2 regions of the Thioalkalivibrio sp. ALE22 genome follow, and region 1 is predicted to be linked to the other one. Evidence: predicted binding sites of a transcription regulator. Region 1 holds the regulator's gene; the other holds the start of a gene.
The links. The regulator FliA, encoded in region 1, starts transcription of late flagellar genes. The targets are predictions, from matches to a motif close to GCTAAAGTTNNNNNNNNNNCNGCCGATA.
Positions count from the first base shown of each region.

Region 2: F793_RS0107675 (methyl-accepting chemotaxis protein) is a predicted target of FliA. The motif match lies at 1,569-1,596, and genes of this name have one in related genera.

Region 1 covers NZ_KB906500.1:108,137-111,345, forward strand. Annotated here, with positions in the region: gene F793_RS0102190 (MinD/ParA family protein) at 146-970, shown strand; gene F793_RS0102195 (RNA polymerase sigma factor FliA) at 967-1,734, shown strand; gene cheY (chemotaxis response regulator CheY) at 1,776-2,156, shown strand; gene F793_RS0102205 (protein phosphatase CheZ) at 2,252-3,028, shown strand; gene F793_RS0102210 (chemotaxis protein CheA) at 3,074-3,209, shown strand, end outside.
Region 2 covers NZ_KB906504.1:66,134-69,342, forward strand. Annotated here, with positions in the region: gene F793_RS0107670 (DUF255 domain-containing protein) at 1-304, shown strand, start outside; gene F793_RS0107675 (methyl-accepting chemotaxis protein) at 317-1,546, opposite strand; gene F793_RS0107680 (DEAD/DEAH box helicase) at 2,007-3,209, opposite strand, start outside.

The DNA.
Region 1 (3,209 bases):
GCAGCGGCCAATGCCCGCGAGACCTGGGCGGCCGAGCGCCTGGCGGAGATGGAACCGCCGCGACGCGCGCGCGCCCAGGCACGTCCGGCACGGGCGGCGGAGCCCGCCACGCTGGAACTGATTCAACCGGTCGGGAAGGGGCGCTATGCCACGCACTAACAAGCCGTTGAAGGTCATCGCGGTTGCCTCGGGCAAGGGCGGGGTGGGCAAGACCAACGTATCGGTGAACCTGTCGGTGGGCTTGGCCCGGCTCGGGCGCGAGGTCATGCTGTTCGACGCCGATCTGGGCCTGGCCAACGTGGACCTGCTGTTGGGGATGCGTCCCGAGCGCACGCTGCACGACCTGGTGACCGGGGACGTGGACAGCCTGGAGGACGTGCTCGTCCAGGGGCCGGACGGGGTGAAGGTGGTGCCATCGGCTTCGGGGATCGCGGCGATGGCCAACCTGACGCCGGCCGAGCATGCCGGTCTGATCCATGCCTTCAGCGCCTATCGCAAACCCCTGGATGTGCTGATCGTGGACACCGCGGCCGGCCTGCAGGAATCCGTGACGTCGTTCTGCCGCGCGGTCCAGGAGACCCTGGTGGTGGTCTGCGACGAGCCCGCCTCGATTACCGACGCCTATGCCCTGATCAAGGTCCTGCACCGCGATCATGGCCTGCGTCGCTTCCGCATGGTGACGAACATGGTCGACGGCCGCGAAGGCGCCGAGCGACTGATGCAGAAGCTCAATACCGTCTGCGGCAACTACCTGCCGGAGGTGGTGCTCGACCTGGCCGGCTATATTCCGATGGACGATCACCTGCGAAAGGCGGTGCAGAAACGCGCGCCAGTGGTACAGCAGTACCCCGGGAGCCCGGCGGGGAAGGCCTTTGCCGAACTGGCACGGACCGTGGACCGCTGGCCGGTGGGGGGCGGTGACCACGGTGGCGTCGGGTTTTTCGTGGAACGGATGCTGCAGAGCGCATGATGACGACGCGTAATCGACTTTCCGGCTATCAGGCGACCTCCGCGGCCAGCGGCGGACACGAACAGCTGATTGCCGATCACGTCGAGCTGGTCCACCGCATCGCCCATCACCTGATGGCGCGGCTCCCCGCCTCGGTGCAGGTGGATGATCTGATTCAGGCGGGCATGATCGGGCTGCTCGAGGCGGCGCGCCAGTTCGAGGGCGGCCAGGGCGCGACCTTTGCCACCTACGCCGGCATCCGCATCCGTGGCGCGATGATCGACGAGCTGCGCCGCAGTGACTGGACACCGCGTTCGGTGCACCGCAACAGTCGGCGTATTGCCGCGGCGATCCAGACCGTCGAGGCGCGCGAGGGGCGGGCGGCGCGTGGCAGCGAGGTCGCCGCCGAGCTGGACGTGCCGATCGACCAGTACTACGAGATGCTGCAGGATCACGCCGGGGCCCACCTGTTCGCTTTGGACGACCTCGGCGGGGGTGACGACGGGGCTGATCGCGTGATCGAAGGGCAGGAGGTGTCGCCGGCCCGCACCCTCGAGGCCGGTGAGTTCCGTCAGGAACTGGCCGAAGCCCTCGGCGACCTCCCCGAACGCGAGCGGCTGGTGCTGTCGCTCTACTACATCGAAGAGCTCAACCTGCGCGAGATCGGTGCCGTGCTGGGCGTGACCGAGTCGCGCGTCAGCCAGATCCGAAGTCAGGCCACCATTCGACTGCGTGCCCGCCTGGGTTCGTGGCTCGAAGACGGTACGGCTTTGCAGTTATTCTAAAACCCACCCTACGAATCCCGGAGTGACGTGTGGACAAGGGAATGAAGATTCTCATCGTGGACGACTTTTCCACGATGCGGCGCATTATCAAGAACCTGTTGCGTGATCTTGGCTTCAACAATACCCAGGAAGCCGACGACGGCAGCACTGCGCTGCCGATGCTGCAGAACGGCGATTTCGACTTTCTGATCACCGACTGGAACATGCCCAACATGCCGGGGATCGACTTGCTGAAGGCCGTGCGCGCCGACCCGAACCTCAAGTCCATGCCGGTGCTGATGGTGACGGCGGAGGCCAAGCGCGACCAGATCGTCGAGGCGGCCGAGGCGGGCGTGAACGGCTACGTGGTCAAGCCGTTCACCGCCGAGACGCTGAAGGAAAAGATCGACAAGATCTTCGAACGCATTGAAGCACAGGGATAATCATGGGCCTGTGACCGATATGCCCGACGCCCGTGGCACCGACCGCCGCGGGCGTCGTCCGAAACCTTCCGCGCCGTACCCGCAAGAGGCTTCTCATGACTGAACAGGAACACCCACCACGCGACGATCAGCTGGAGCTTGCGCGGCAGTTGGTCAAGACGCTGGAGGCGGGCGACGACACGGGCGCCCGGGCGCTGGTGCAGGATCTGGCGCGCCCCTATGACCGCGAACTCTTCGACGAGCTGGGCAAGCTGACCCGTGATCTTCACGAGGCCCTGCAAAGCTTCCGCGGCGATTCGCGTCTGGTCGAACTGACCCAGGCGGAGATCCCGGACGCAAAGGAACGCCTGAATTACGTGGTCACGATGACCGAACAGGCGGCCCACGACACCATGAATGCCATCGAGTCGAGCCTGCCGATCGCGGAGTCGTTCAGCCAGCAGGCGGCCGACCTGACGGCGAAGTGGACGCGCTTTCGCAACCGCCAGCTCTCGGTGGAGGAGTTCCGGGACTTTGCCCGCGAGCTCGACACGTTCTTCGCGCAGGCGGGGGAAGACACCGAGGAGCTGCGCCGGCTGCTCTCCGAGGTGCTGATGGCACAGAGCTATCAGGACATTACCGGCCAGGTGATTCGCCGCGTGATCCAGCTGGTGACCGACCTGGAAGAGAACCTGGTGTCCCTGATCCGGCTCTCCAGCGGGCGCATGGAGCAGGTCGAGGCGGCCGAGGCGTCGCTTGAACAACGCGAGGAGGAGCGCGAGGCGGACCGCAAGGGTCACGGTCCCAGCGTGCCCAAGACTCAAGATTCCGCCGCGGATGTCGTTCAAGGACAGGACGAGGTGGACGATCTGCTATCGAGCCTGGGCTTCTAGGCAGTTCCCCTCATGCGAATGGCGCCACGCGACCGGAGAGACTGAATGGCCATCGACCCCAATGACGAAATCCTTCAGGACTTCCTGATCGAGGCCGGGGAACTGCTGGAGGGGCTCAACGAGCAACTCATCGACCTGGAACAGAATCCCGATGACCGGGATCTGCTGAATGCGGTCTTTC
Region 2 (3,209 bases), on a different contig from region 1:
CGTGGAGGCACTGGATGGCGAACGTCCGGACCTGCCCGACCCGGTCGCCGCGCTGGATCGACTGGAGCCCTTCTTCGACGCGGAGCTGGGCACGCATGCCGAGCGGATCGGGACGGACCTGGAGCCCTGGTCGGAGACGCGCACCCAGGCCGCGCTCGCCTGGTGGCTGTATCGCCTGCCCGACGACGCGATCGAGGCGTCCCATATTGACCGCGACACCGTGCGTGACCGCCTGCGCATCGAGCCCGGCGCGGATCCCGACGACGTCGCCCTGGGCTTCGACGCCCTGCGCCGGGGCTTCTGACGCCAGGCCGGATCAGCCCTGCTGACGAAAGCCCGCAACCTCGTTCTGTAGCTGCTGCGCCAGCCCTTCCAGGGCCTCTACCGCCTGCTGCATCTCGTTGGCCCCGTCGGCGTTGCGCACCGCGATGTCATTGATGTGGTGGATGTTGCGGTTGATTTCCTCCGCCACCTGGCTTTGCTCCTCGGTCGCGCTGGCCACCTGGCGGGTCATGTCGTCGATGGTGGTCACCGAGTCGTGGATGTACTCCAGGGTCTCGCCCGCCTCGCCGGCCTTCTCCACCGAGGTCTCGGCGTGCTGCTGGCTCACCTCCATCGCCTGTACCGCGCGGGTCGCTCCGCCCTGCAGGCGCTGGATGATCTCGCGGATCTCCCCGGTCGAGTCGTTGGTTCGCTGAGCCAGATGACGCACCTCGTCGGCCACCACCGCGAAGCCGCGTCCCGCCTCGCCGGCGCGGGCGGCCTCGATCGCCGCATTGAGCGCCAGCAGGTTGGTCTTCTCGGCGATCTCCTCGATCACCTGCAGGATGGTGCCGATGTTGTCGCTGTCACCCTTCAGCTCACTGATCACGTGGCTCGCCTGGCGGATCTCGCCGGCCAGGGTGTTGATCGCGCCCTGCGTGGCCTGCACCACGGTGCGTCCGCCTTCCGCCGCCCGGGTCGCCTGACCGGCACTCTCGGCCGTGCTCTGGGTGTTGTTGGCCACCTCCTGCACGGTGGCGGACATCTGATTCATCGCGGTGACCACCTGCTCCACGTCGCCGCGCTGCTCGTGGGTCGCCCGGGTCAGTTCGTTGCTGCGACCCTCCAGTTGCCGCGCGGAGGCGGCGATACCGTCGGCCGCATCCGCGACCTGCCGGATCAGCCCGGAGAGCCGGCCCATCACCGTGTTGAAGGCTGCACCGGTGCGGCCGATCTCGTCGTCCGTAGTCACCTCCACGCGGTGCCCGAGATCCGCGCGCCCCTCGCCGATCGCCTCCAGCCCCTCGGCCAGGCGCTCCAGGGGCCGCGTCAGCACATTGGCATAGAACCAGCCAATCCCCAGCGCCACCACAAACGCGACCACCCACAGCGCCCACAGCAACCACCACAGCTGCGTCACCAGGGCCTCATCCACCCCCGCGGCAAGATCGCCCTTCATGGTGTGGAACGTCACCCCGCCCATGATCGACAGCGGCACCGTACTCACCACGATCACCAGAATAATCAGCTTCAGCCGCAGCCCACCCAGATTCCCAATCTTCATCGACACCCTCCTTTGGCTTCGTTAACGACCACCCGCGCCCGGCCTTGAGCCCGCCAGAGTATCGCCCGGCCCATCCCCCGCCGCCCTGATCCAGCTCAACTCCAACGCCTCGCCGCAACGCGAAAACCGTATTCACCACAAAGCACACGAAGGCACGAAGAAGGGCAAGGGCAAAAGCATTTCACAGGAAGACGCGAAATTTGGAAGTGTTTATGGGCCCTCGGCAATCACAACACGCTGTGATTAGCCTTGTACTGGGGCCAATCACCTGGCGCACAACACCAGTCCCTTCCTGTCTTCCAGCCTTCCTGTTATCGCTTTTCGCCCTTGACCTGGCCCTTCTTCGTGCCTTCGTGTGCTTCGTGGTGAATAAAGCCCTCCCCGCCAGGCCCGGAACGAAAAAACCCGCGGCCCCGGACATCGGGACCGCGGGTTCGCGGTACTGCGCTGGCGCGTCGGACTAGCGGCTGCGCGCCGCCCGGTTGCCGTTGGAGGACGGGCGGCCGTTGCCGCCGCGACCGCCGCCGGGCTTGCCACCGCGGGCGTTGCGCGGGGCGCCATTGCGTGCCCCGCCGCCCGGCTTGCCGCCACGACCGCCGCGGCGGTTGCCGTTGCCGTCATTGGCGGCCGGCTTCGGCGCGGCAAAACCTTCGGTCTCGATACGGTCGATCGGACGCTGAATCAGGCGCTCAATGCCCTTCAGCAGCTTGATCTCCTCGCCATCCACCAGCGACAGCGCAGCACCGGCGGAGCCGGCACGCCCGGTACGGCCGATGCGATGCACGTAATCCTCCGGCACATTCGGCAACTCGAAGTTGACCACCTGCGGCAGCTGATCGATGTCCAGGCCGCGCGCGGCGATATCGGTCGCCACCAGCACCGGCACCTGCCCGGACTTGAACTGCTTGAGCGCCTTGGTACGCGCCGCCTGGCTCTTGTTGCCGTGAATGGCCTCCGAGCGCACGCCATCCTTGGACAGCTTCTCGGCCAGGCGATTGGCGCCGTGCTTGGTGCGGGTAAACACCAGCACCTGTTCCCAGTTGTTGGTGCGGATCAGGTGGCTCAGCAGTTCGCGCTTCTGGCTGGTCTCCACCAGATGCACGCTCTGCTGCACGCTCTCGGCGGCCGTGTTGCGCGGGGCGATGTCGATCTCCGCCGGGCGAGTGAGCAGGCCGTTGGCCAGCGTGCGGATCTCGTCGGAGAAGGTCGCCGAGAACATCAGGTTCTGCCGGCTCTTGGGCATCAGCGCGATCAGCTTCTTGATGTCGCGGATAAAGCCCATGTCCAGCATGCGATCGGCCTCGTCGAGGACCAGGATCTCCACACCGGAGAGGTCAATGGTCTTCTGGTTGGCGTGATCGAGCAGACGCCCCGGGGTCGCTACCACGATGTCCATGCGGTCGCGCAGGGCCTTGATCTGCGGGTTCATGTTCACGCCACCGAAGATCGTCATCGAGCGCAGCTTCAGGTTGCGCCCGTAGGTCTTCACGGAATCGTGCACCTGGGCGGCCAGCTCGCGGGTCGGGGTCAGCACCAGGCAGCGCGGACGGCCATTGCCGGGCTTGGGCGCATCACTGGTGGAAAGGCGCTGCAGGATCGGCAGGGTAAAGCCGGCGGTCTTGCCGGTGCCGGTCTGGGCCGCGGCCAGCAGGTCGCCGCCCTT